3 regions of the Pseudoxanthomonas sp. GW835-FHT14C01 genome follow, and region 1 is predicted to be linked to each of the others. Evidence: predicted binding sites of a transcription regulator. Region 1 holds the regulator's gene; each other region holds the start of a gene.
The links. Region 1 encodes FliA, which starts transcription of late flagellar genes. Its sites were predicted from a motif close to TAAAGTTTNNCNNNCNNNGGCCGATAA; they were not measured.

Region 1 (9,520 bases):
GCCTGCCGGCCAATTCGCACTTCTCCGACCTGGACGAGGTGGTCCGCCGCTTCAGCGCCGTGCAGCCGCAAGGCGTGGTGCTGACCAAGCTGGACGAGACCGGCCGCCTGGGCAGCGCGCTGAGCGTGGTGGTCGACCACCAGCTGCCGATGACCTGGGTGACCGACGGCCAGCGCGTCCCCGACGACCTCCATCGCGCCAACAGCGCCCACCTCGTGCTGCGGCTGGACCAGCTGCGCCGCGAAGCCGACGAACCCTGCTCGACCGAGGCCACCCATGTCGCCTGATCACCCGCTGCAGACCAATCCCCGCAGCACCCCGCCGATGCCCGGCGCCTTCCATCCCGTGCGCGTCGTCGCCATCACCGGCGGCAAGGGCGGCGTGGGCAAGACCAACGTGTCGGTCAACCTCGCAGTGTCGCTCGCCGAGATGGGCAAGCGCACGCTGCTGATGGACGCCGACCTGGGCCTGGCCAACGTCGACGTGCTGCTCGGCCTGTCGCCGAAGTTCACCCTCGCCGACCTCGTCGCCGGCCGCTGCGGCCTGGAGGAAGTGCTTCTGGAAGGTCCCGAAGGCGTGCTGGTGGTGCCGGCCTCGTCGGGTTTCCGCCACATGGCCGAACTGACGCCGGCCGAGCATGTCGGCCTGGTCAACGTGTTCTCCGAGCTGCAGCGGGCCCTCGACTTCATGATCGTCGACACCGCCGCCGGCATCACCGACAGCGTGCTGACCTTCTGCCAGGCCGCGCAGGACACCGTGGTGGTGGTCTGCGACGAGCCGGCGTCGATCACCGACGCCTACGCGCTGATCAAGGTGCTGGCGCGCGAGCGCGGCCTGGACCGCGTGCACGTCATCGCCAACATGGTCCGCGACCCGAACGAGGGCCGGAAGCTGTACGAAAAGCTCGCGCGCGTCTGCGAGCGCTTCCTCGGCGACGTCGCCCTGCACTACCTCGGCGCCGTGCCGCAGGACGACTGGCTGCGGCGCGCCGTACAGCGCCAGCAGGCCGTCGTGAAGGCGTATCCGGGCAGCCCGTCGGCCCGCGCCATCACCGACATCGCGCGCACGACCGCCCGCTGGCAGCCGCCGGTCGGGGCGCGCGGCAACGTGGAATTCTTCGTCGAACGCCTGATCCAGCGGGGGGTGGCCGCATGAACACCGCCGCCGCCCAGTACCGCGCCGTGCAACGCGGCAGCGCGAACGACTTCGTCACCCAGCACGCCGACCTGGTCCGCCGCATCGCCCACCACCTGGCGGCGCGCCTGCCGGCCAGCGTGGAGATCGACGACCTGGTGCAGGCCGGCATGATCGGCCTGCTGGAAGCTTCGCGCAGCTATGACGCCGAGCAGGGCGCGTCGTTCGAGACGTACGCCTCCATCCGCATCCGCGGCTCGATGATCGACGAGATCCGCCGTGGCGACTGGGTGCCGCGCTCGGTCCACCGCCGCGCCCGCCAGGCCGCCGCCACCGTGCGCGAGATCGAACAGCGTACCGGCCGCGCCGCCATCGCCACCGAAGTGGCGAGCGCGATGGACATGCCGCTGCCCGAATACCTGCGCCTGATGGAGGATGCCGCGCGCGGCCAGGTGCTGAGTCTGGAGTCGCACATCGACGACCACGGCGAACCGAACACCTCGCGCACCGGCGGGCCGTCGCCGCAGCAGAACCTGGAGCGCAGCGAGTTCCGCCAGCAGCTGGTCAAGGCCATCGGCCACCTGCCCGAGCGCGAGCAGCTGGTGCTGTCGATGTACTACGAGCAGGAACTCAATCTGAAGGAAATCGGCGCGGTGCTCGGCGTCAGCGAATCCCGCGTCTGCCAGATCCACGGCCAGGCGATGGTGCGCCTGCGCGGTCGCCTGCAGGTGTTCGAGAAGGCCGACGCCGGCCTGGAAGACGACGAATGACCCTGCAGAAGCGCCCCGGGGCGCTCCCACGAGCCGACGCCAGCTCCGCTAAACATTTCCCGTCCGCGGTCGATATCCCCACCAGTCCCACCGTCCACGCAATACCGGAGCATCCGTGACCAACAAGAACATGCGCATCCTGATCGTGGACGACTTCTCCACCATGCGCCGCATCATCAAGAACCTGCTCAACGACCTCGGCTACACCAATACCGCCGAGGCCGACGACGGCAACACAGCGCTGACCGCGCTGGGCCAGGGCGGCTTCGATTTCGTGGTCACCGACTGGAACATGCCGGGCATGACCGGCATCGAGCTGCTGAAAGCCATCCGCGCCGACGACCGCTTCAAGACGCTGCCGGTGCTGATGGTGACCGCCGAAGCCAAGCGCGAACAGATCATCGAGGCGGCGCAGAACGGCGTGAACGGCTACATCATCAAGCCGTTCACCGCACAGACGCTGGAAGAGAAGCTGGGCAAGATCTTCGAACGCCTGGGAGCGGCCGCCTGATGAACGCCGTCGCCGACGCCACGGGCGCCCGCGCGGCGCTGGTGGAGAAGCTTCAGACCGCGCTCGATGCCCTGGAACAGGGCGACGAGGCGGGCTGGCGCCGCGAGCTGGATGCCATCGCCGCCTGGCGCACCCAGCCGATGATGCAGGGCCTGGGTCGCCTGGCCCGCGAACTGGCGCAGACGCTGGGCGAACTGCCGCCGACCGGCGCGGGCGAACTCGACGATGCCTGCGCGCGTCTGGACCATGTGGTCGAGATGACCGAACAGGCCAGCCACAGGACGCTGGACCTGGCCGAGCAGTGCCGGGGCTACGCCACGCAGCTGAAGAGCACCGACCTGTCGGCCGAACAGGCCGCGCTGGTGGACCGCATCGGCAAGGGCCTGTCCGAGATGGCGCTGGCGCAGAGCTATCAGGACCTGACCGGGCAGATCATCCGCCGCGTCGCCGGCATCGTGCGCCGCGTGCACGAGGGCTTCGGCGCGCTCGGCATCCCGCCGCCGGAAAAAAACCGCGACAAGCCTTCAGAACTCGCCGGTCCGGCCGTTGCTGGTCTTGACCGCAACGCGTTTTCGCAGGACGACGCCGACGACCTGTTGTCCGGCCTGGGGCTGTAGCCCCGGGGGACGCGCGCTGCGGAACCGGAGACCTGCCATGCCTGCCGCTTCCGCCCATCGTTCCCGTCACCCTGTCGTCCTGCTCTTCGTCGGCCTGTTGCTGGTCTGCGATGTGGTGGCCGCGCGCTTCCTGCGCCGCCGCCCCGACACGCAGCCCCTGTTCGACGCCTCCCGCTGATCGCCCGCCCCGGTAACCGTCCCGTCCATGTCCGCCGTCACGCCTGAAATCGCCGCCGACTTCCTGATCGAAGCGCAGGAGATCCTCGACCGGCTCGGCGAACAGCTGGTCACGCTGGAACACGACCCCTCCGACAGCAGCCAGCTCAACGCGGTGTTCCGCGGCTTCCATACTTTGAAGGGCGGTGCCGGCTTCCTCGGCATCCAGGCCATGGTCAACCTGTGCCACGCCGCCGAAGAAACCCTGGGCCTGGTGCGTGCCGGCAAGGCCACGCTGGAACCGCAGCACTTCGACGCCGCACAACAGTCGCTGGACTGGCTACAGCAGATGCTGGATGCCATCGGCGGCGGCGAAGAGCCGCCGCACGCACCGCAATCCCTGATCGACCAGTTCGACGTGCACGGCGGCGCCTCCGCGCCGGCACAGGCGTCCACGACCACCGCGGCACCGGCGGCACCCGCGCCCACCGGCGACGTGATCGGCGACGACGAGTTCGAAGCCCTGCTTGACCAGTTGCACGGCGGCGGCGCACCGACCAGCGTCGCCCCGCCCTCGCCGCCGCGTGCCGCGCCCGCTCCCGCGCCTGCGAAACCCGCCGGACCGAAGCCGGCGGCCAAGACCGGCGGCGAAGCCGAGCAGACCATCCGCGTGGATACCAAGCGGCTGGACGCCATCGTCAATCTCGTCGGCGAACTGGTGCTGTCGCGCAACCGCCTGAAGACGCTGCGTGCTCGCATCCGCGACGAAGAACTGGATCGCGCGGTCAGCAGCCTCGACATCGCCACCGCCCGCCTGCAGACCGCCGTCATGCGCACGCGCATGCAGCCGGTCGGCAAGGTGTTCTCCCGCTTCCCCAAGGTCGCGCGCGACGTCGCGCGCCAGCTGCAGAAGGAAGTCGACCTGGAGCTGGTCGGCGCCGACACCGAACTCGACCGCAACCTGGTGGAGGCGCTGGCCGATCCGCTCGTGCACCTGGTGCGCAACGCGATCGACCACGGCATCGAAGTACCCTCGCTGCGCGAAGCCTGCAGCAAGCCGCGCGCCGGCCATGTGCGCCTGTCGGCGCAGCAGGAAGGCGACTTCGTGACCATCGAGATCCGCGACGACGGCGCCGGCATCGATCCCGAGCGCCTGCGCGCCAAGGCGCTGGAGAAGGGCCTGATCGATCCCGAGGCCGCTGCCCGCCTCAGCCACGACGAGTGCCTGCAGCTGATCTTCCTGCCCGGCTTCTCCACCAAGGCCGAGGTGACCGACATCTCCGGCCGCGGCGTCGGCATGGACGTGGTGCAGTCGCGCATCCGCGAACTCAGCGGCCAGATCACCATCCATTCCGATGTGGGCCGCGGCAGCCGCTTCGTCATCCGCGTGCCGCTGACGCTGGCCATCCTGCCCACGCTGCTGGTGCAGGCCGGTGATCCGGTCTACGCCTTGCCGCTGGCGCGCGTGATGGAAGTGCTGCACGCGCCCTCCGAAAGCCTGCGCTGGTTCGACGGCCAGGCCGTGCTCGACCGGCAGAGCCACACGCTGCCGCTGGTCGACCTGCGCCAGTGGCTGCGCGTGGACCCGGTCATGGCGCCGCTGCTCACCATCGTGGTGCTGCAGATGGGCGAACAGCGCTTCGGCCTGATCGTCGACCAGGTCCGCGGCCGCGAGGAAGTGGTCATCAAGCCGCTGCCGCGCGCCGTACGCGGCCTGCCCGGCTACGCCGGCGCCACCCTGATCGGCGACGGCCGCATGGCGCTGATCCTCGATGTCGACGGACTGCGCGCGACGGCGTAAGGCGACGAGCCACTGTGGGAGCCCGGCGGTTGTGGGAGCGACGTAAGTCGCGAGCTCTTTCCCTCAGACGCCAGGACCCTCATGGAGTCCGTCTCGCGGCCATCGCGACTTACGTCGCTCCCACAACAGCAACCACGAACCGGGTGTGACCCCGGTCGCGACTTACATCGCTCCTGCAGGAAGCGCACCTCAAGTCCACCTGAACGGGGCCGATAGATCAGACCATGGACATCTTCAGCCTCATCGGACTGCTGCTGGCGCTGGTCGCCCTGGTGGGCGGCAGCATCCTCAAGGGTGCCGGCCTGTCGTCGCTGTGGTCGTCGGCGGCGTTCGTCATCGTCATCCTCGGCACGATCGCCGCGATCCTGGTGCATACGCCACCGCCGGTGTTCAAGCGCGCCGTGTCCATCGCGCGCTGGGTGATCCGCCCGCCGGGCACCGATGGCGATGCGCTGCTCGCGCAGATCGTCGAGTGGAGCAACATCGCCCGCAAGCAGGGGCTGCTCGGCCTGGAGCCGGTGGTCAACCAGCAGGACGACCCGTTCCTGCGGAAGGGCCTGCAGATGCTGGTCGACGGCGTCGAACCCGAAGCGATCCGCCACATGATGGAGATCGACCTCAACGGCCAGGAGCACCAGGACCTCGCCGCCGCCAAGGTGTTCGAGGCGATGGGCGTATATGCGCCGACGCTGGGCATCATCGGCGCGGTGTTCGGCCTGATCGCGGTGATGAAGAACCTGGCCGATCCCAGCAAGCTGGGCCACGGCATCGCCGCCGCCTTCACCGCGACCATCTACGGCATCGCCTCGGCCAACCTGTTCTTCCTGCCCGTCGCCAGCAAGCTGAAGAGCGTGATCGGCGGCCGCAGCCGCGAGCAGGAAATGATCATCGAGGGCCTGATCGCCATCGCGCAGGGCGAGAACCCGCGCAACATCGAGGCCAAGCTGGCCGGCTTCCTGCACTGAGCCTGCGGAACGACGCCGATGGCACGCAGGAAGAAGCACGAAGAACACGTCAACCACGAGGCCTGGGCGATCCCCTATGCCGACCTGATGACGCTGCTGCTCGCCTTCTTCGTGGTGATGTACGCCATCTCCACCATCAACGAAGGCAAGTACCGCGTGGTCGCCGATGCGCTGACCGCCGCCTTCGGTGGCGCGCCGCGCACGATCAACCCGGTGCAGGTGGGCAACCACCAGTTGCAGGGCGCCGATTTCGACCGCCCCTCGCCCATCAAGTCCGGGGCGAAGGAAGGACCCTCCGCGCCGTCGCCCTCGCCGAACGTCACGCTGCTGGCGGCGATGGCCTCGCAGATGAACATGTCGCTCGACGCCAAGGGCCTGCAAGCGGCGCAGGGCGAACTCAAGCGCATCGCCGACGACCTGGAGCGCGCGCTGGCGCCGCTGATCGACGAGAAGCTGGTGACCATCAAGCGCTCGGCGCTGTGGCTGGAAGTACAGATCAACAGCGACATCCTGTTCGCCACCGGCTCGGCGGCGCTGGATCCGCAGGCGCAGGAGACCGTCGGCAAGCTGGCGTCGGTGCTCGGCAACGTGCCCAACTCGGTGCGTGTGGAGGGCTATACCGACGACCGCCCGATCCGTACCTCGCAGTTCCCGTCCAACTGGGAGCTGTCCTCGGCGCGCGCCGCCAGCGTGGTGCACCTTTTCGTGCGCGACGGGATTCCGCCGGAACGGCTGGCGATGATCGGCTATGGCGAGTTCCGCCCGATCTCCGACAACGCCACCCAGGAAGGCCGCAACGCCAACCGCCGCGTGCTGCTGATCATCCTGGCCAGCCCGACCGGCCCGGCACCGGACTTGCATGCGCAGGAACAGGTCCCCGCACCGCCGTCAGTGATCGCGCTGCCGCCGTTGCCGGCCCACGCCGCGTCGCCCATGCCCGGAGCGCCGCCGGCGCCCCAGGTCCATGAAGGAGTCCAGTGATGCGCGTGTGGGCAATCGCCAACCAGAAAGGCGGCGTCGGCAAGACCACCACCACCCTCGCCCTCGGGCGCGGCCTGGCCATGCGCGGCCATCGCGTGCTGCTGATCGACCTGGATCCGCACGCCTCGCTGACGCGCGCGTTCGGCCTGGCAACCGATCCGCAGCCCACCGGCGTGCTGGACCTGTTCGACGAACAGCCGCCGACGCTGGCCAGCGTGGCGCGTGCGACCGAGATCGAGAACCTCGCCTTCGTCGCCGCGCAGACGCCGCTGGCCACGCTGGAGCGCCGCAGCGCCACCCAGCCCGGGCTCGGGCTGGCGTTGTCCAACGCGCTCGCGCGCAGCGGCCATGCCTACGACCACGTGCTGTTCGACTGTCCCCCCACGCTCGGCCTGCTGATGGTCAATGCGCTGGCCGCGGCCGACCACGTCATCATCCCGACGCAGACCGAGCCGCTGGCACTGCACGGCCTGAAAGGCATGTGCCGCACGGCCGAGATGATCCAGCGCTCGCGCCACCGCGAGCTGCCGGTGTCGATCCTGCCCACGCTGTACGACAAGCGCACGCGCACCGGCGCCGAGACGCTCAAGGCCATGCAGGACGAGTACGGCGAGCGCGTCTGGAACGACGCCATTCCCAACGACACCCGCATCTGCAGCGTCGACGCGCTGACCCGCTCCAGTCCGGCCGCGCACTATCCCGGCCGTGGCCTGTCGGCCTACCGCCGCGCGCTCGACTGGCTGCTGATGACCGAAGCCCGCGATACGGAGCAGGCCGCATGAACACCCCCGCCGTCCTCGACGACTACCTGCTGGACCTGCTCGGCGATGTCGCCGCGGCACCCGTGCAGGTCGCCGGGCCGGCAACGACGGGCGCTCCCGTGGCCGACTCCGAACCTGTCGCGGCGCCCGCGCCCACGCTGGCGGTCGCGCCCGTGCGCGCCGGCAGCGAAGCGGACCTGATCACCGACGACGAATTCGAAGCCCTGCTCGACACCCTGCACGGCGATGCCGCGCCCGGCCCCGTGGTGACGGCTGAAACCACGGCGACGCCCGCCCCGGCCCTCGCGACCGCCCCCGTGCGCGCCGGCAGCGAAGCGGACCTGATCACCGACGACGAGTTCGAGGCCCTGCTCGACACCTTGCATGGCGACGGTGCGCCGACCGCGGTCCCGGCCGCACCCGCCGCCGCGACGCCTGCCGTTCCCGCGCTCGCCGTTTCGCCGGTCCGTGCCGACGCCGACGTCATCGGCGACGATGAATTCGAAGCCCTGCTCGACAAGCTGCATGGGGGCGCCGCGCCGACCTCGCGCGTGGCGCCCGCGCCGGTGGCGAGGGCGCCGATGCCGGTCGCCCCGCCTGCCTACACGGCGGTGCCGCTGCCGGCCAGGCCCTTCCTGCAGACGCCGGCCGACACCGGCGAGCGTCGACGCGCGACCGAGCGCAAGACCCGCTGGCTGCGCCTGCGCTGCGACCAGCAGCACTACGCGCTGGAGCTGCTCAAGGTGCAGGAAGTGGTGCGTCCCGCCACGCTGCTGCCGCTGCGCGGCGCCGCTCCGCACATGCTGGGCGTGATGAACCTGCGCGGCCAGGTGGTCCCGGTGATCGACCTGGGCCTGTACCTGGGCCGGCGCGCGATCGAACCCGACGCCATCACCCGCATCGTGGTGCTGGAGGAGCACGGCGAGACGCTGGGCCTGCGCGTGACCGCGGTGGAGGACGTCGCCAACCTGACCGACCAGCAGATCGAATCGCCCGACAACGCGCGGGTCGGCCGCATCGCCAATCCGCTGTTCCGCGGCGTGGCGCGCCTCAACGAGTGCGCGGTGATCCTGCTGGACGCCTCGCGCATCCTGCAGTGAAGCGAGCAGCGAGTGGAGAGGAGCGAGAAGTGAGCAAGAACGACCTTCCGGCTTTCGCTCACTCCTCGCTCCTCTCCACTCATTCCTCGCTTCCACCAACTCCGTCACACATTCACACCCGTTCCTCAAGAGCGGCCAGACCGCGCCGATACCTCACTAGAGCCGCCCTTCCGGAGACACGATGAGCGCTGTGCCCCTGGGTGACGACCTCGGTATCGAGGCCGCCACCGACCTCAAGCAGCACCTGGCCCCGCATGTCGCGCAGCCGGGACCGCTGGCGCTGGACGCCGGCACCGTGCAGCGCGTGCATACCGCCAGCCTGCAGGTGCTGTGCAGCTTCGTGCGCCAGCGCGAGCAGGCCGGCCTTGCCACCGATTTCAGTGCGGTCAGCCAGAGCTTCCGCGACGCCGCGCGCCTGCTCGGCATCGCCCCGCAGCTCGGCCTGGCCAACGACAACGAACACAACACGCAACAAGTGGAGAACGCCGCATGAGCGCACGCATTCTGGTAGTGGACGATTCGGCCTCGATGCGACAGATGGTCGCCTTCGCCCTGAGCTCGGCGGGTTTCGCGGTGGATGAAGCCGAAGACGGCCAGGTGGCGCTGGGGCGCGCGCAGGGACAGAAGTTCAATGCCGTCGTCACCGACGTCAACATGCCCAACATGGACGGCATCTCGCTGATCCGCGCGTTGCGCGGCCTGCCGGACTACAAGTTCACGCCGA
Region 2 (9,520 bases), on a different contig from region 1:
GCGGATGGACAGGCGTTCCTGGCCGGGCGCGTGGTGGACCTGACGGATCCGGTGTTCGCCATCGAGATCGACGGTGAGGCGTGCGGCGGCATCGCCGCGCGCCCCCACGCGGGCGATAAGGCGCACGGCGCCGAACTGGGCTACTGGCTCGGCAGCGCGCACTGGGGCCGTGGCCGCATGACCCGCGTGGTCGCGGCCTATCTCGATTGGGTGGTGCCTGCGCTTGCGTTGCATCGCGTCGAAGCCAACGTACTGGACACCAACCCGGCCTCCGCGCGCGTACTGGAGAAGAACGGATTCGTCGAAGAGGGCCGGCGCCGCGACGCCATCCGCAAGCCGGACGGGCTGCACGATCTGCGCCTTTTCGGCCGGATCTGGATCGACTGACCGCGCGCGGGGACTGCGCGACGGCGGGTGTTGCGGTTATCTTGCAGGGGCAGGCGGCGTGTCTGCCCGCCGCATCCCGCGCATCACCGACCGGAGATCCCTCCCCGTGGAAGCTTTTTTCAATTGGTTGAACGGCATCATCTGGAGCAACGCGCTGATCGCGCTGTGTCTGGGCGCCGGCCTGTGGTTCACCCTGCGTACCCGCGTCATGCAGGTCCGCGGCTTCGCCGAGATGTGCCGGCTGACGGTCACCGGACAGAAGTCGGAAGCGGGCGTGTCGTCGTTCCAGGCGCTCGCGATCTCGATGGCCGGACGCATGGGTATCGGCAATATCGCCGGCGTCGCCACGGCGATCGCCTACGGCGGTCCCGGCGCGGTGTTCTGGATGTGGGTGATGGGCTTCCTCGGCGCATCGACCTCGTACATCGAGTGCACGCTGGCGCAGATCTACAAGGAAAAGGATGCGGAAGGCCGTTATCGCGGCGGCCCGGCCTATTACATCGAAAAGGCGATGGGCCTGAAGTGGTATGCGGTGACGTTCGCACTCGCCACCGTCATCGCCGCGGGCTTCCTGCTGCCGGGGGTGCAGGCGAACGCCATCGCCGACAGCGCGACGAACGTGCTGTGCGGCGCCGTCGGCTGCGAATCGCTGGGCGGCGTGGGCGGCATGAAGCTGTGGATCGGCCTGGCCGTGGCGGCGCTGCTGGCGGTCATCATCTTCGGCGGCATCAAGCGCATCGCGACCTTCGCCGAGGTCGTGGTGCCGTTCATGGCGCTGGGCTTCATCCTGATGGCGGTCACCGTGATGATCGTCAACGCGGACAAGGTGCCGACGATGTTCGCCGACATCTTCTCCAGCGCGTTCGGCGCGCATGCGGCCTTCGGCGCGATCATCGGCCAGGCCATCATCTGGGGCGTGAAGCGCGGCATCTACGCCAACGAGGCCGGCCAGGGCACGGGTCCGCACGCGGCCGCCGCCGCCGAAGTCTCGCATCCGGCCAAGCAGGGCTACGTGCAGGCCTTCGCGATCTACTTCGACACCATGCTGGTGTGCACGTCGACCGCGTTCCTGGTGCTGTCCACGGGCATGTACAACACCTTCAGGAGCGTTACCGAGAACGGCAAGGAGACGCTGGTGGAGATCTTCTCCGGCGTGCCCGGCGTGCAACCGTCCGAAGGCGCGATGTTCACCCAGGCCGCGGTGGAGTCGGTGCTGCCGGGCTGGGGCGCGGGCTTCGTGGCGCTGGCGCTGTTCTTCTTCGCCTTCACCACCATCATGGCGTACTACTACATGGCCGAGACCAACCTGACCTACCTGGCCGGCGTGAAGAAGACCCATCCGCTGGCGACGCTGCTGCTGCGCCTGGGCATCGTCGGCATGGTGATCTTCGGCGCGTACCACAACGCCGCGATGGCGTGGACGCTGGGCGACATCGGCGTGGGCCTGATGGCGTGGTTGAACGTCATCGCGATCCTGATCCTGCAGAAGCCGGCGCTGATCGCGCTGCGCGACTACGAGCGGCAGAAGAAGCTCGGCCTCGACCCGATCTTCGACCCGGATGCGCTGGGCATCCGCAATGCCCATTTCTGGAAGAAGCAGGCCTGACGTGAGCAATCCCTGGAACAATCGCCCGCCGCGCGGTCCCGGCCACCCGCCGGGGGACCGGCGGCGTCCGCCGCGCGCGCAGGATGATCGCCCACCGCGTGCCGACGCGCCGCGCGAGGAGCGATCCGCGGGAGGATCGCGCAGCGAGCTGCGCCTGTACGGACTCAATGCGCTGAACGCGGTCTTCGCGCGTCGGCCGGAGGCCATCCGCAAGGTTTACCTGACCGAAGCGCGTATCCCGGCGTTGAAGCCCCTGTTGGCGTGGTGCGTGAAGCAGCGGGTCGGTTATCGCGTGGTGGAGGAGGGCGGCCTCGATCGTCTCGCCGCCAGCACGCACCACGAGGGCGTCGTCGCCGATGTGCTGAAGGTCGAACCGATGCCGATGGGCGACTGGTTGCGCACGCTGCCGGAGGGCAAGCCCGTGGCGGCGCTGTGGCTGGACGGCGTGGGCAATCCGCACAACTTCGGCGCGATCCTGCGGTCGGCCGCGCACTTCGGCGTGGCCGGCCTCCTGCTACCGCGCGATTCGACGCTGGCTATTTCCGGCGCGGCCGCGCGTGTCGCCGAAGGCGGCGCCGAACAGGTGCCGCTGGTACGCATGGGCAATCCCGAGAATGCCATCGGCCAACTGCACGGCGCCGGCTTCTCGCTCGCGGCCACGGTGGTGCGCGGTGGCGACGACCTGTTCGCAGCGAACCTGCCGCAACGTCTTGTCTACGTGATGGGCGCAGAAGGCGAGGGCATGGATGCACAGCTCGCGAAGGCCTGCGATCAGCAGCTGTCGATTCCCGGCACGGGCGCCGTCGAAAGCCTCAATGTCGCCGCCGCGACCGCGGTGTTCCTGGCGCAGTGGAAACAGCGCCTGTAGAGCGGAGCTTGCTCCGCTGCTCCTCTGCCGTTGTAGAGCGGAGCTTGCTCCGCTGCTCCCTTTCGATGTCACGTAGCCGAGCAAGCTCGGCTCTACGCCGTCATTCCTTGAGCTGACTGCCGAAGTCGCCATCGGCTTCCGCCGCCAGATACGCGAACACGGTGTACGCCGCCACGTTCTGCGCCAGCGCGGCGGGATCGATCTTGTCCAGCGTGTCGTCGGCGTTGTGGTGCAGGTGGAAGTAGTCGGTGCCGTCCTGCGCCAGCCACGCCCACGCCATGCCCTTGGCCGCGAACGGACTGATGTCCGGTCCCGCGCTGCCCTTGCCGGGCGCGTACTCGATTCCGAGCGGCGCCAGTGCCTGAGCGATCTGCTCGGTCGCCTTGCGTGCGTGCTCGGGCGCGCCGGTGTTGAAGGCATAGATACGGCCTGCACCGAAGTCGCTTTCGGCGGCGATCTGGTGGCGGGTGATGTCGGCCAGGTGCTTCTCGGCATACGCCTTGCCGCCGTAAAGGCCCTGTTCCTCGTTGGCGAAGGCGATTACGCGGATCGTGCGCTTCGGCGCCTGCTTGAGCTTCCCGATCAGGTGGCCGGCCGCCATGGTGATGCCAATGCCGGCACCGTCGTCGATCGCGCCGGTGCCCAGGTCCCACGAATCCAGATGCCCGCCGATCACCACGACCTCCTTCGGCAGGCTGCGCCCGGTGATCTCGCCGATGACGTTGTGCGAGGTGTATTCGCCGTCCCAGCCACAATCGAGGGCCAGCGACACGCGCACCGGTCCACGTTGCAGCAGGCGCGCCAACTGGTCGGCATCGGGAATGGTCAGCGATGCCGACGGCACCGGTGTGAGGCCGTCGTCGAAGCGGGTGATGCCGGTATGCGCGACGCGATGGTGGTCGGTGCCGGCCGAGCGCATCAGGAACGCGACCGCACCCTTGCGGATCGCCGCCGACGGCCCCTTCGAGCGGATCGCGCCGCCGTTGCGATAGTCGCTGCCATCGCGCGCGGCCTTCATCTGGTAATCGACGAAGACGATCTTGCCGGCCAGCGAACCGTCCGGTGCGCCTTCCAGCGCGGCCAGGTCGGCGAAGCGGACGATCTCCGCCTCCACCGTGCCGGCCGGGCTGCCGCCCAGCGCGGTGATCGTGATCGGCTGGGCGTGCGCACCGACGATGGCGGCGTGCTCGCTGCGACGTACCCATTTCGGGAAGGTCACCGGCTCCAGCCACACCTTGTCGAAGCCGAGCGCGTTGAACTTCGCCTGCGCCCACGCCACCGCCTTCGCATCGGCCTCGCTGCCGGCCAGGCGCGGACCGATCTCGGTGGTCAGCGATTCGACGACCTTCCAGCCGGTGTCGTCGGCCAGCGCCTGCTCGCGCAGCGTGGCGGCGGTGGCGAGCGCGGCGTCGGGGATGCGGGTCTCGCGCTGGGCAGCGAAGGCCGGAACGGCGAGGGTCAGGGCGAGCAGCAGCGGAGCAAGGCGCATGGCATATCCCGGAAAAACGAAGGCCACGAGCTTAGCAGCCCGTGGCCTCGCGGTTCCTTTGCCGGTGTTGCCGGTTCGGAATGCAGCGTCCGCTTACTTCTTTAGCGCATCGCGGATCTCGCGCAGCAGCAGGACGTCTTCGGGCGGTGCGGCAGGCGCCGCTTCGGGCTTGCGGTGCAGGCGGTTGACGGCCTTGACGAGCACGAAGATCGCGAACGCCACGATCACGAACTGGATCACCGTGTTGAGGAACTCGCCGATGCCGATCACGACGGCAGGGACTTCCTTGCCGGCCGCGTCTACCGTGGCTTCCTTCAAGGTCCACGCCCACTTCGAGAAGTCGATGCCGCCGACCAGCAGCCCGATCGGCGGCATGATGATCTTGTCGACCAGCGTGGTGACGATCTTGCCGAACGCGGCGCCGATCACCACGCCGACCGCGAGGTCGACCACGTTGCCGCGCGCGATGAACTCCTTGAACTCGCTGACCATGCCCATGCTGTTGTCCTGTCTGTCGGCGTCGTCGCGCCCTCGGCGGGGACTATAGCGCGCATGGCGACCGCTGTTGCGCCACTCAGGGCGTGATGCGGCCCTGCAGCGCCACCACACCGTCCAGAGAGGCGACGAACCTGTCGCCCGGCACGAGCGCGGCCACGCCCGCCGGCGTGCCCATGAAAACCAGGTCGCCGGCCTTCAGCGCATACAGCTTCGACAGTTCGTGCAGGATGTCGGGTACGTCCCAGATCAGGTCGTGCAGCGATCCGTGCTGGCGCGTTTCGCCGTTCACGCGCAGGGTCAGGGTGCGGTCTTCCAGCGCCGCGACGTCGACTGCCGCGACCAGTTCGCTGATCGGAGCGGAGTGGTCGAAGCCCTTGCCGGTGTCCCACGGCAGGCCCTTGGCCTTGGCGGCCGCCTGCAGGTCGCGGCGCGTGAGGTCCAGGCCCACGCCGTAGGCGATCACCAGCGACGCCGCGACATCGCGACCCAGTTCGCCCGGCGGCGCGTCGACGCCGAGCGCGACGACCAGTTCCACCTCGTGGTGCAGGTCCTGCGTGCCGGGCGGATAGGGCACGTCGGCATCGCCGGTGACCAGGGCGTCGGCCGGCTTGTGAAAGAACACCGGCGTTCCGCGTTCCGCCTTCGAGGCCGGAGCGGCCGCACCCATTTCACGAGCATGGTCCGCGAAATTGCGTCCGACACAGAAGATACGGCGCACGGGGAACGTGGCGCCGCCGCGCACGGGCACGCGCGGGACGGGCGGGGCAGGAATCAGGTCGGTCATGGCGGCCGTGGACAAGAAGAACGGCCGCAGAGTGTAGGCGGGAAACGGCGTTCCGCCCTGTTGCGATCAGCGCGGGAGCGGCAGCGCCTGCTTGCGGACCACGCGGTACTCGGCATCCATCACGCGCGCATCGCGCGCCGGCGGCTTGCCGCGCTGGCGCACCAGCTTGTAGACCAGACCGCCCGCGATCATTGCGGCGCCGACGAACACGCTGAAGAACACCAGCACCCCCAGCAGGGCGACACCCAGCAGGCCCAGACCGACCCGCAGCAGCGGATGGCGCGGCTTGCGCGGCGCGAAGACGTGGCGGAAAGCGTTGAACTGGAAATGGCGTGCGTACATGGCGTTGCGTCGTGACAGAATGCGGCCGGAGCCGGTACGCGCAGTATCGGGTGACTGTTAGATGACAGTGTGAGGACTTCGTTAAGCGCCATGCGACTGAGTGCACTGAACGACATCGCCGAAGGCGGTTTCGCCGAGGTTGAGGCCACGATCGGTGACGATGCGGAGTCTTTGATTCTTTATCGCGACAGTGACGGGGTGCGCGCCTGGCTGAATGTCTGTCCGCATGCCGGCCGGCGTCTCGACTGGGCGCCCGGCCAATTCCTCAGGAGCAAGGACGGCCATCTGGTCTGCGCCGCCCACGGCGCGTCGTTCGAGCTGGTGCGCGGCGACTGCGTCGCCGGGCCCTGCCGTGGCGACGCACTGAGGGCCGTCGCCGTGCAGGTGCGCGACGGCGAGGTGTGGCTGGCCTGACGGGAAAGGCGTCAGCCGAGGCTTTGCACGATCACGCAATGCCAGCCCGTGCGGTAGGTCTCGTAGCCGGGTGAAGCCGCCTGCGCCACGCAGTGCGGGCGACCGTCGATGACCAGGTCGACCGCGGCACGGGACTCCCCGAACAACGATGCGCGGCCGGGAAAGTCCAGTCGCGTGGACGCGGTGTCGCCGCCCGGGGTGTCGGCCAGTACCTGGCCCTGCGGATCCACGATGCAGACCCGGCTGCGCCCCCATTCCGCCTCCGACAGCGGCGTGCGTTCGACGATGGTCTGCGCCAGCGCGTCCCAGCGGAACACGATGCCGAGCACGCCGAGCGGACGTCCGGTCACCCGGCCGCCTTCGCGCACCGTGCAGGCGTAGACCAGCACGCGTTCGCCGCCGGCCAGCGGGCTGCCGTGCATCGACTGGAAGCCGAACTCCTCGCCGCTGGCGGTGGCCATCGCCGACTGGAACCACGCCTGCTGCGCCACCGACTGCCCGACCGAGCGGTACTGGCGAGGCCGTCCGTTGGCGATGATGTTGCCGTGGAGGTCGGCCAGCACCAGGTCGAAGTAGACCGTGTACGAATCGAGGATCTGGCCGAGCCGCTGGCTGGCGTGCGAGAGGGCGGCGGGTTGCGCGTCCTGCAGCGCGGCCACCATGGCGGCGTCGGTGGCCCACCAGCGCACGTCGCAGCTGCGCTCGTAGAGGTTGCGGTCGATCAGGTCAATGTTGGCCAGTGCCAGGTCGGTCAACCGGGTACGGCGCACGTTCGTCTGCAACTGGTCCAGCCGTTCCCGCAGATCGGTACTGGTGTGGCCGGCCATGCGGTCGATCTCCTGCGCCGTATCGCTGACCCGCCGCGACAGCGTATCCATCTCTTCGGCGATCACCCCGAAGCTGCGGCCGGCCGTGCCGATGCGGACGGCTTCGATGCGGGCATTCATCGAGATGATGCGGGTGACGCGGTTGATCTCGTCGATCTTCTGCAGCGACTGCCGCAACTGCTTCAACAACGAATCCGACAGCCCGGACACGGACTGGATGTGGTCGTCGATGCCGACGTCGGACACGGAAGCGGTGGTGCAGGCGTTCATGGCGCTCCTTGGGGAAAAGGGACGGGACCACGGCATGCCGGTGGACGCCGGCGAGACGTCTGTCCCGGTATTGAAGCGCTATCGGCGTGGAGACGTACCGCTTTAATTGGCACTATCAAGGTGCGGGATTTCCCCGCCTTGGGGCGAAGGGTGCCGTCCGCGCCAAGGATGCCCGTCCGGCATGCGACGATGGCGTCCCCCCAACGCAGGCTGTGCGACCGGCATGACGATCCCTTCGCTGCTCGACACCGATCTCTACAAACTCACGATGATGCAGGCGGTCCTGCACCAGCATCCGGGCGCGCAGGTGCTGTACCGCTTCAAGTGCCGCACGCCGGGCGTGGACCTGGCGCAGCACCTGGAGGCGATCTCGACCGGGATCGACCGGCTGTGCGAACTGCGCTTCAGCGAGGAAGAGCTGCGCTTCCTGTCCACGCTGCGCTACATCAAGCCCGACTTCGTCGACTTCCTGGAGCAGTTCCAGCTGCGCCGGCGCCATGTGCACATCGCGCCTTCCACGCACGTGCCCGGCGAACTGGACCTGACCATCGACGGCCCGTGGCTGCAGACCATCCTGTTCGAAGTGCCGGTGCTGGCGATCATCAGCGAGACCTGGATGCGCGCGCAGCCCGGTGGCGACCTTCAGGAAGGCGAGCGCCGCCTGCGCGCCAAGCTGGGACAGCTGCGCGATGCCGCGCCGGACTGCACCATTACCGATTTCGGCACGCGACGCCGCTACTCGTACGACTGGCATGCGAGGCTGCTGCCGATCTGCCGGGAGGTGCTGGGCGGGCAGTTCGTCGGCACCAGCAACATCCATTTCGCCCGGCTGTACGGCATGACGCCGCATGGCACCATGGCGCACGAGTGGCTGCAGGCCTTCCAGCAACTGGGGCCGCGCCTGCGTGATTCGCAGCGGGCCGCGTTCGAGGCGTGGGCGCAGGAGTACCGCGGCGATCTGGGCATCGCGCTGTCGGACGTGGTGGGGCTGGACGCCTTCCTGCGCGACTTCGATCTGTACTTCAGCAAGCTGTTCGACGGCATGCGCCACGATTCGGGCGATCCGCTGGCGTGGGGTGATCGCGTCATCGCGCATCTGGAATCGCAGCGGATCGATCCGCAGGGCAAGACGCTGGTCTTCAGCGACGGGCTGGATATCGAAGCGGTGCTGCGCATCCACGCCCACTTCCGTGGCCGTTGCAAGGTGGGGTTCGGGATCGGCACCAACCTGACCAACGATCTCGGCCCGAAGCCCCTGCAGCTGGTGCTGAAGATGGTGCGCTGCCAGGGACAGCCCGTCGCCAAGGTCAGTGACACGCCCGGCAAGGGCATGAGTGACGATCCCGATTTCGTCGCTTATCTGCGCAAGGTGTTCGGGTTGCCGATGGACTAGGGTGCGCGCCGCGTTCCCAAAACGCGGGCTCGTCACTCTAGAATGCGACGCTTTGCTGCCATGGGGATGGCGATGTCGGAGACGGGGGCGTGCGCCAATTGCGCGCGGGCGATTGAGGGTCCTGAGCAGAAGTTCTGTCCGGCATGCGGTCAACCCACGCCGGCGCACCGCATCGACTGGCATTTCCTCGGTCACGAACTGGAGCACAGCGTGCTCCACATGGATCGCGGCATCCTCTACTCGCTGAAGGAACTGATGCTGCGGCCGGGCCACATGATGCGTGCGTACCTGGAAGGGCGCCGGGCGAACCAGGTCAAGCCGATGCTGCTGATCATGGTCATGGCGGCGGTCGTCGTGTTTCTGAGCAAATACTGGCTGGGCGAAGGCGTAATGGACCAGGTCTCCGCCTCGATGCCTGCGGTCAATGGCGAGGTCAGCAAGGGCATGGCGACGGCCATGAAGGCGTCAGGACGTGTTGCGGGCTGGATGAATCAGTATTTCGCGCTGTTCACGCTGTTGCTGCTCCCATTCGAAGCCGCAGCCTTCAGGCTGTCTTTCCATCGTTTCGCGAATTTCAACTATCCGGAATGGCTCGTGATCACGGCATTCCTGACGGTGCAGTCGTTCGTGTTCTGGGGGGTG
Region 3 (9,520 bases), on a different contig from region 1:
TGGTGGTGAAGAACGGGTCGAAGATGCGCTGCAGGATCTCGTCGGGGATGCCGTGGCCGCTGTCCTGGACTTCGACCCAGACCTCCTCGCCCTCCACGCCGGTGCTGACGGTGATGGTGCCGCGCTCGTCGATGGCGTGGCTGGCGTTGAGCAGGATGTTCATGAACACCTGGTTCAACTCCGAGGGACGGCACTGCACCAGCGGCAGCTTGCCGTAGTGCTTCTCCAGCGTGACCTTGTACTTCAGCTCGTTCCAGATGATGTTGATGGTGGAATCGAGGCCGGCATGCAGGTCGGCGGACTTCCAGCTGTCGTCGCGGCCCGAGTACGAGAAATCCTTCAGGTTGCGCACGATGGCGGTGACGCGCTCGATGCCCTCCCGCGATTCGGACATCAGCTGCGGCAGGTCGCCGGTGATGAAGTCAATGTCGGAGCGCGCGCGCAGGTCCTCGATCTCGGGCAGCATCGCCTTCGGGTCCGGCAGGCGCAGCGCGCGCTCGTACACTTCGATCAACGAGAACAGGCTGTGCAGGTACTCCTGCAGCGAACCGAGGTTGGAGTGCACGTAGCCGATGGGGTTGTTGATCTCGTGCGCGACGCCGGCGGCGAGCTGGCCGATGGAAGCCATCTTCTCGGACTGCACCAGTTGCTCCTGCGCACCGGCAAGCCGCACCAGCGTCTGGCGCAGCTGGGCATGGCGGCGCTGCAGTTCCTGCTGGCGCGCATGCGCTTCGCTGACGTCGTGGAAGACCACCATGCAGTGGCCGCCGCCAGCACTGTCGTGGAAATACGCGCGCACCTGCAGCACGACGCCGTCGGCCAGGGTCAGGTCGGTGTTCCAGCGGCCGGTCTCGCGCGCGGTGCGGATCGCATCCACCGGCAACAGGGCGGACAGCGCCGCCAAGGCGTGGTCCTCGTCGTTGACCAGCGCGCGCGCCGCCGCATTGGCGTGCAGCGGACGGCCATCGCCACGAAGCAGCAGATAGCCGTCGTCCATCAGTTCGGCGAGCGCCTTGAGATCGGCGAAGCTCGGGATGTCGTCCACGGCGCAGGCGCCGGAAGGCGGGTTCGTCAGCGGGTCTGTGGCCACGGATGGATCGGGTGGCGAAGGGGCGCCAGTATCCGGCGCGGCCGCGGGAGCGGCAAGGTGCGGGGTCGCAGTTTGCGGATCCGGCACCGGGCTCAGGCGACCGCGATGGGACGCGGGGCGGCGGTCGTCGACGTCTGGCCCTGCGCGTCGTACGCGCCGTGGCTTTCGGTGCGGCCGAGATGGCGCAGCGCCCAGTTCACTTCGCGGCGGCGACGGGCCAGCAGGATGCCGTTCGCATGGTTCTTCTCGGCCAGGTCGGCCAGCTTCTCGCGCAGGTCGTCGGGGAAGCCGAAGCCGGCCGCGGCGGTTTCCAGCGCGCGCAGGGCATCCAGCTTGTCCTGCGTGCAGCGCATGAGCGCCTCCACGTCGTGCTCGACGATGGCGCGACGCTCCTCTTCCAGGGCCGCGGACAGTCGCTGGAGGGAGGCGTGGTTCATTGCGCTCAGCGGCCCAGCTGCTCTTCCAGGCCCAGCATGCCGTCGGCGATCGCCTCGGCGTTGATCTTGTAGGCACCGGACTGCAGCGCTTCACGCACGGCCTGCACGCGGGCTTCGTTGATCGCCGGAGCGCTGGACAGCTCGCGCTGCATCGCCTGCAGGCTGGTGGCTTCACCGGTCAGACGCAGGCTGTCGCCCGCCGCACTGGCTTCCACGGGGCTGGAACGATCAGCGCCTGCGGACGCCACGCGGCCGCTCACGGGACCGGTGGTGCGGATGGCGGCAGGGGGAGTGCCTTCGATTTTCTGGTTCATGTCAGTCGCCTGTCACAGGGTTCATGGGAGTTATCGGCCGCCACCCGCTCGACTTTAGTGACGGATCGCACAATTCCGAGGAGGGGCCGGGTTTTGCCCGATGTCCTTCCACCCAGCGTCGGTATCGGCACCCTCCGGAACATCTTGAGGGCGAATGCGGATTTTTTTTCATCGGCTCACCCAGACGTCGCCGCCTGCGCCCACGATGCCCTGCACCACCCTGCGCGAGGACAGGTTTTCGACGGTCACCCGTTCGTTCTCGCCGGCGTCGGCCAGCGCCTTGCCCGCCACGCGGACCTCGACGCCGCCCCGCCGGGACACCAGTGCCACGTTGTCGCCGCGCCGCACCAGCCGCTGCGCGACCAGGTCGGTCGAGGCCAGCACGGCGCCGGCGGGCAGCATGCGCCGTGCGACGCGGCCCACGGCCTGCGCGGGATCGGCCACGGCGGCACCGACGATGCGCGAGGCGTCGCGACGCTCGGCGACGAAGGCGTCCGCGGTGATGGTCTCGCCCGGCGCGATACCGCGTGCCAGCACGAGTACGGTCTGGCTGCGGCGGACGCGCACCGGCACGAACAGGCGCCAGCCATCGGGACAGCCGACTTCCACGCTGTTGCTGCCCTGCACGCGCGCGACCAGGGCGGCACTGCAGCGCGGCAGGCGCAAGGCGGGATCGAGCGTGGCCTCGGCTTCGCTGCCGGCGGGCAACGCGCCGAGGGCGGCCGCCTTGATGCTGTCGACCGGCTGGAAGTCCGCGGCCAGGACACTGCACGCGGTCAGGCCGCCGATCAGGGCGGTGGTCAGGCGCAGCAGCATGGTCGGACTCCGGTGGTTCATCGGCGTGGAAGCTGCAAGCGGTGTGCCAGAAGTCGCTTCTTCGTGGGACCTTCGGTGTGAGGTTCTTGACGCTGGGGTTTGGTGCCGCTCGCCGCGGGGGCCTTCTTGACCAGCCATACGGCTGTTGAAAAGCACTTCTTTGTTTATGCAAAGAAAAACACACCCCAGGCGGCACGCCCTCCGCGCTGCGCGCTCCGGGTTCGAGAGCGGGCCGGGAGCAATAGCAACAGCACGCCTCGATCCCTCAGGTGCGGCACTTGGGGCCCCTGAGGTCCGGCAGTCCCGGCGGGCGGACCGTCGGGGGGTGTTTCTTTTGCCGACTTTTCTTTGCACAAGCAAAGAAAAGTAGGGCCTCCGCGGCGAACGGCGCCATGCCGGCACCATCGAGGAACGATCCCGGCAGGCCCCAGGAATCCAACGCGACGGCTTGGACAAGCCCAAACGGTTCGTACAGGCACCCGACTTCCGTTGCCCCTCACCCTAACCCCTCTCCCGCAGGGAGAGGGGCTAAAAGCCTCGAAGGGCTGGAAGGCCCGCGACCTGCTCAAGACCCCTCCCCCCCGGCCGATATGCTGTGCATGACCCAGGACCTGCTCAACCGCATCGACCAGCGCACCCGCCTGGCCGGCCACAACCGCCTCGCCCTGCTCCTGTTCCGTCTGGGCGGGCGTCAGCTTTTTGGCGTCAACGTCTTCAAGGTGCAGGAAGTCCTGCGCCGTCCGTCGCTGTTCCAGCTGCCCGGCCTGCCCACCGAGTTCGTCGGCGTGGCGGACGTGCGCGGAAGGTCGGTGCCCGTGCTGGACCTGGGCCTGAGCATCCGCCATCCCGAGCGCGACCCGAATCCCGAGAACGCCCCCAACTACCTGGTCGTCACCGAGTTCAACCGTTCGGTCCAGGGCTTCCTGGTCAGCGGCGTGGAGCGCATCGTCAACATCGCGGTCGAAGACATCCACCCGCCACCCGAACTGGGCGCGGAAAACAGCTTCCTGACCGCCGTGACGCGGTTCCAGGGCGAACTGATCCAAGTGATCGACGTGGAAAGCGTGCTGGCCGACATCTGCCAGTCGCGCATGGATGCCACCCTGGCGCCCGAGATGGCGCTGCCCGCCGATGCCCCGCCGATGCAGGTGCTGGTGGTGGACGACTCGCGCGTGGCGCGCTCGCAGATCCGCAGCGTACTGGAGCAGTTGGGCGTCACCGCCACCCTGCTCTCCGATGGCCGCCAGGCGCTGGACCATCTCTTGCAGGTGCACGCCGCCGGCGAGAACCCGGCCGAGCGCTACGCCATGGTCATCTCCGACATCGAGATGCCGGCCATGGACGGCTACACGCTCACGACGGAAATCCGGCGCCACCCGGGCCTGGCCGGCCTGTACGTATTGCTGCACACGTCGCTGTCGGGCGTGTTCAACAACGCCATGGTCGAACGGGTCGGCGCCAACGCCTTCGTGGCCAAGTACAGCCCGCACGAGCTGGCCGAACACGTGCTGTTCCGGCTGAATCAGGTGGTGGCGGCAAGAATGGCCGCCTGACGGCGTAGAGCGGAGCTTGCTCCGCTGACTGTCGGACCGGATCCCACGCCTGGCCGTCGAGCAGTCGAGCAAGCTCGACGCTACGGCTTCCTTTCCAGAAGCTCGCGCCGAGCGCGCGTTCTGGCACACGCCTTGCAACTGCCCCGGCAACGGTCTGCCGGAGCGGTGCCATGTCCAATCCCATCTCCAACTATCTGGGCGTCCATGCCGCGGCGCTGCCGCTGCGTGAGCAACGGATGCAGCTGATCGCCAGCAACCTGTCCAACGCCGACACGCCCAACTTCAAGGCAAAGGACCTGGACTTCCAGGCCGCACTTGAACAGGCCGCCGCCAAGGCCGCGCCGCTGCAGAGCACCCACGAGCGGCACCTCACCCTGCTCAATGCCTCGCCGCGCGTCTTCGAACGCGATGGCGTGCAGCCCAGCCTGGACGGCAACACCGTCGATGCCGATACCGAGCGCGCCGCCTACGGCCGCGCCGCGCTGGAGTACCGCGCCTCGCTGAGCTTCATCGAATCCAAGGTGCGCACCATGCTCACCGCGATCACCGGCCAGTAAGGAGGCATGCCATGAGCAACCTGCCCATCTTCGACGTCGCCGGTTCCGCGCTGCAGGCGCAGTCCGTGCGCCTGAACACCATCGCCAGCAACCTCTCCAATGCCGACTCCATCGCCTCCTCGCCGGAAGCGGTTTACAAGCCGATCGAGCCGATCTTCCAGGCGCGCAGGCTCAACGCGGACGGTTCGCTGACCTCGGTGCAGGTGAAGGAGATCACGCAGAGCGAAGCGCCCCCGATCAAGCGTTACGAACCCGGCCACCCGATGGCCGACGCCGACGGCTACGTCTATGCACCGGACGTCGATCCGGTCGCGCAGATGGTCAACCTGATCTCCGCCTCGCGCGGTTACCAGGCCGGCGTGGAAGTGCTGAACACGGCCAAGGAACTCGCCCTGGCCACCCTGACCATGGGGCGCTGATGCGTCCCTCCCCTGACCGAGCACGCGCATGACCACCGTCAATGGCGATCCGTTCGCCGCCCTCAATGCCAGCGGCACCGGTGCGACCCCGAAGAAAAAGGCCGACACGCTGGGCCAGGCCGATTTCATGCGGCTGATGACCGAGCAGCTGAGCAACCAGGATCCGCTGAAGCCGCTGTCCAATAGCGAATTCGTCGCCCAGCTGGCGCAGTTCTCCACCGTGCAGGGCATCAGCGACCTCAACAGCACCGTCAACGGCTTCACCGCCGCGCTGACCGGCGACCAGGTGCTGAAAGGCGCCTCGCTGGTCGGGCATTCGGTGGTGGTGCCGTCCGAATCGATCGCCCTGCCCGCCTCCGGCAACGCCACCGGGCTGGTGATGTCGCCGGGTGCCGGCAAGGTGACCTTCGAGATCAAGGACGCCAGCGGCATCGTCGTCGACACCGTCGAAGTGGACGCCACCGGCAAGGGCGAGACCGCGTTCGCGTGGGACGGCCTGAAGGCCAACGGCGAACGCGCCGAGGCCGGCAAGTATTCGATCAAGGCCACCCACACCGCCGCCGACGGCACCGGCACCGCGCTCAACACCTACGTCGATGCCCACGTGGACAGCGTGACCATCGGCTCCGACGGCCTGTACCTCAACCTGCCCGGCCTGGGCACCGCCCCGCTCGACTACGTGCTGCGCATCGGCAAGTCGGCGTCCTGACACCCACGCTCCCACCGCATCCCGCAAGGAGTCTTCCATGGCATTCAACAGTTCCCTGTCCGGCATGAGAGCGGCCAACGCCGACCTCAACGTGACCTCGCACAACATCGCCAACGTCAACACCACCGGTTTCAAGGAATCGCGCGCGGAGTTCGCCGAGGTGTTCTCGTCCACGGGCTACGGCCTGCTGCGCAACGGCATCGGTGCCGGCGTGCGCCTGACCAACGTGGCCCAGCAGTTCTCGCAGGGCGACATCAACCAGACCGGACGCTATCTGGACATGGCGGTGGACCGCGAGGGCTTCTTCACGGTCAGCAACAACGGCACCAACGTCTACACACGCGCCGGCAATTTCCAGCGCGACCCGAACGGCTATGTCACCACGCCGGAAGGCTACCGCCTGCAGGTGTTCCCGCCGCGCGCCGACGGCGTCGGCTTCGACACCGGCAACATGACCGACCTGCGCCTGCTGACCACCGACAGCCCACCCTCGCCGACCACCAACGTGGAACTGGGCGTGACCCTGCCCGGCAACGCTGCGCAGCCGACGATCTCGCCGTTCTCGCCCACTGATAGCGCCAGTTACAACGAGACCACCTCAGTCACCGTGTACGACTCGCTGGGCGTGGCCCACCAGCAGACCGTCTACTACGTGAAGACGCCGAATCCGAACGAGTGGCAGATGCACTCGTACGTGGATGGCACGTCGATGGGCGCGCCGACCACCGTGCAGTTCGACAACAACGGCACCCTGACCGCACCGGCCAACGGCCAGATCACGCTGGCGCCGTTCACGCCCAGCACCGGCGCCGGCGTGCTGAACATGACGATGAACATCAGCGGGACCACCCAGTACGGCGAGCAGTTCGCCAAGCGCATCCAGAACCAGGACGGCTACGCCACCGGCAAGCTCAACGAGTTCAGCGTGTCCGAAACCGGCGTCGTGTACGCACGCTATTCCAACGGCGTGGACCGCCCGCTGGGCCAGGTCGCGCTGGCGAACTTCAGCAATCCGCAGGGCCTGGTGTCGCAGGGCAACAACACCTGGACGCACAGCTATGCCTCGGGCGAGCCGCGCATCGGTGCGCCGGGTACGTCGGACTTCGGCCAGGTGGCCTCCGGCGCGCTGGAAGCCTCGACCGTCGACCTCACCGAACAGCTGGTCAACATGATCGTGGCGCAGCGCAACTTCCAGGCCAACTCGCAGGCCCTGTCCACGCAGGACCAGATCACCCAGGCGGTGATCAACATCCGCTGATCCGGCAGAGGCCGACGGAGACTGACGCATGGACAAGGCCCTTTATGTCGCGATGACCGGCGCTCGCGCTTCGCTGCAGGCGCAGGGCACCGTGTCGCACAACCTGGCCAACGTGGACACCAAGGGCTTCAAGGCCGCATTGGCCGGCACCGAGGCGTTCAAGATCCAGGGCCAGGGCTTTCCCTCGCGTGTGGACGCGGTGCTGATCGATCCCGGCTTCGACGGCCGGACCGGTTCTCAGATGGTCACCGGCCGTTCGCTGGACATCTCCCTGCAGCCGAACCGATGGATGGCCGTACAGGCCGCAGACGGGGGTACGGCGTACACGCGCAACGGCGAGCTGAGCATCACGCCGAACGGCCAGCTGGTCACCGCCGGCGGCCGTGCGGTGCTGGACGACAACGGCAACCCGATCGCGGTGCCGCCGGCGCAGTCGATCGACATCGGCGCCGACGGCACGGTGTCGATCATCCCGCAGGGCGAAGGCCCGCAGACGATGGCGGTGATCGGCCGCATGCGCATCGTGGAAGCGGCGCAGTCGCAGCTTGCACGCGGCGGTGACGGTCTGATGCGCCCGTCGGATCCGCAGGCGCCCGCCCTGCCCGCCGCCACGGGCAACAGCCTGACGATGGGCGTGCTGGAAGGCAGCAACGTGGATGCGGCCGGTGCGCTGGTGCAGATGATCCAGTTGCAGCGTCAGTTCGAGATGCAGGTGAAGGTGATCCGCAGCGGCGACGAGATGGCGCAGTCGTCGAACCAGTTGCTGCGCCTCGGCGGCTGACGCTTTTGAGCCCCTCTCCCACCGGGAGAGGGGCTGGGGTGAGGGGCAACGGAGTCAGTATCCTTCGCGCCCTACCCTTGGAACCGCGTCCGCGATGCCATTGGTTTCATGGCCTTGCGGGGCAGCCTTTCTTTTTCTGGATGCATGGTGCCGCTCGCCGCGGAGGCCCTACTTTCTTTGCTTGTGCAAAGAAAGTAGGCAAAGAAAGCACACCCCGGCGGTCCGCCCGCCGCTGCGCGACGGGTGCGCAGTCCCGGCGGGAATTTTCGGACGGGGCATCCTGCCCCGGCCGAAAACGCCGCACATCCTTGTGCGGCGCCCCTGCGGGGTTTTACCCGCCGCGACTGCCGGACCTCAGGGGGCCCATAGAGCCACCCCAGATATCTACGACACGGGCTTTAGCTTTACTGCCTTTCGGGTCCCCATGAGGCACGGCGAGTGGGCCGGGTAAAACCCGAAGGGCGCCGCCCTGGATGGGCGGCGTTTTCGTATGGCACAGGGATGTGCCTTACGAAAATTCCTGGCCCGCTCGCGAACCCGGAGCGCGCAGCGCGGAGGGCGGGCCGCCTGGGGTGTGTTTTCTTTGCTTCTTTCTTTGCACAAGCAAAGAAAGAAGGCCCCCGCGGCGAGCGGCGCCCTCCTTCCGCGCAAGAAAGCCCCTCCGGCCCCGCCGCCAGAAAAATGCCGCCCCCGGCCCTCAGGCCATGACTCCGGTCCCAGATCGGCCCGGATCCCAGCGCCAGAACCACGACACCCGTTCCGGCACAGGACTTGCCTGAGAGGAGGCGAGGAACCGCATCGCGCGATTCCACCCCTTCCACCGCGAGGAACCCCGCCATGAACCAAGCCCTCTGGGTCGCCAAGACCGGACTGGACGCACAGCAGATGCGCATGTCCGTGGTCTCCAACAACCTGGCGAACACCAACACCACCGGCTTCAAGCGCGACCGCGCCAGCTTCGAAGACCTGCTGTACCAGCAGGTCCGCCAGCCCGGCGGCTCCACCTCCTCGCAGACGCAGCTGCCCTCCGGCCTGCAACTCGGCACCGGCGTGCGCGTCGTGTCGACCTCCAAGGACTTCCAGCAAGGCAACCCGCAGCAGACCGGCCGTTCGCTGGACGTCATGGTCAACGGCCGCGGCTTCTTCGAAGTGCTGCTGCCCGATGGGTCACCGGCCTATACGCGCGACGGCTCGTTCCAGATCAACGCGCAGGGCGAACTGGTCACCAACAGCGGCTACCCGGTGCAGCCCGGCATCCAGGTGCCGGAAGGCGCGCAGTCGCTGACCATCGGCAACGACGGCACCGTCAGCGTGACGATGGCCGGCCAGGCGCAGGCGCTGGAAATCGGCTCGCTGACGCTCACCGACTTCGTGAACCCTTCGGGCCTGCAGGCCAAGGGCGAGAACCTCTACGTCGAGACCACCGCCTCCGGCCCCGCGCAGAACGGCACGCCGGGCCTCAATGGCCTGGGCAGCGTGGTGCAGGGCTCGCTGGAAGGCTCCAACGTCAACGTGGTGGAAGAACTGGTCAGCATGATCGAGACCCAGCGCGCCTACGAAATGAACGCCAAGGCCATCTCCACCAC

Region 2: the regulator FliA is predicted to act here: its motif matches at 7,564-7,590, upstream of AC1Q5B_RS06990 (methyl-accepting chemotaxis protein).
Region 3: the regulator FliA is predicted to act here: its motif matches at 1,872-1,898, upstream of flgM (flagellar biosynthesis anti-sigma factor FlgM).

What each region holds. Positions count from the first base shown of each region.
Region 1 is NZ_JBXAGB010000005.1:11,848-21,367, reverse strand. Features, by position in the region: gene flhF (flagellar biosynthesis GTPase FlhF) at 1-287, shown strand, start outside; gene AC1Q5B_RS19405 (MinD/ParA family protein) at 277-1,155, shown strand; gene AC1Q5B_RS19400 (RNA polymerase sigma factor FliA) at 1,152-1,904, shown strand; gene cheY (chemotaxis response regulator CheY) at 2,035-2,415, shown strand; gene AC1Q5B_RS19390 (protein phosphatase CheZ) at 2,415-3,032, shown strand; gene AC1Q5B_RS19385 (hypothetical protein) at 3,070-3,210, shown strand; gene AC1Q5B_RS19380 (chemotaxis protein CheA) at 3,238-4,989, shown strand; gene AC1Q5B_RS19375 (flagellar motor protein) at 5,214-5,954, shown strand; gene motD (flagellar motor protein MotD) at 5,973-6,935, shown strand; gene AC1Q5B_RS19365 (ParA family protein) at 6,935-7,717, shown strand; gene AC1Q5B_RS19360 (chemotaxis protein CheW) at 7,714-8,796, shown strand; gene AC1Q5B_RS19355 (STAS domain-containing protein) at 8,978-9,289, shown strand; gene AC1Q5B_RS19350 (response regulator) at 9,286-9,520, shown strand, end outside.
Region 2 is NZ_JBXAGB010000002.1:67,170-76,689, forward strand. Features, by position in the region: gene AC1Q5B_RS06950 (GNAT family N-acetyltransferase) at 1-387, shown strand, start outside; gene AC1Q5B_RS06955 (alanine/glycine:cation symporter family protein) at 494-1,993, shown strand; gene AC1Q5B_RS06960 (TrmH family RNA methyltransferase) at 1,947-2,861, shown strand; gene AC1Q5B_RS06965 (M28 family peptidase) at 2,962-4,350, opposite strand; gene mscL (large-conductance mechanosensitive channel protein MscL) at 4,444-4,848, opposite strand; gene AC1Q5B_RS06975 (fumarylacetoacetate hydrolase family protein) at 4,925-5,632, opposite strand; gene AC1Q5B_RS06980 (hypothetical protein) at 5,699-5,974, opposite strand; gene AC1Q5B_RS06985 (Rieske (2Fe-2S) protein) at 6,065-6,388, shown strand; gene AC1Q5B_RS06990 (methyl-accepting chemotaxis protein) at 6,400-7,485, opposite strand; gene pncB (nicotinate phosphoribosyltransferase) at 7,709-8,878, shown strand; gene AC1Q5B_RS07000 (DUF3667 domain-containing protein) at 8,939-9,520, shown strand, end outside.
Region 3 is NZ_JBXAGB010000003.1:905,209-914,728, reverse strand. Features, by position in the region: gene AC1Q5B_RS17690 (ATP-binding protein) at 1-997, opposite strand, end outside; gene AC1Q5B_RS17685 (flagellar protein FlgN) at 1,183-1,527, opposite strand; gene flgM (flagellar biosynthesis anti-sigma factor FlgM) at 1,533-1,841, opposite strand; gene flgA (flagellar basal body P-ring formation chaperone FlgA) at 2,010-2,657, opposite strand; gene AC1Q5B_RS17670 (chemotaxis protein) at 3,257-4,210, shown strand; gene flgB (flagellar basal body rod protein FlgB) at 4,381-4,767, shown strand; gene flgC (flagellar basal body rod protein FlgC) at 4,779-5,186, shown strand; gene AC1Q5B_RS17655 (flagellar hook capping FlgD N-terminal domain-containing protein) at 5,215-5,895, shown strand; gene flgE (flagellar hook protein FlgE) at 5,933-7,153, shown strand; gene AC1Q5B_RS17645 (flagellar basal body rod protein FlgF) at 7,182-7,934, shown strand; gene flgG (flagellar basal-body rod protein FlgG) at 8,772-9,520, shown strand, end outside.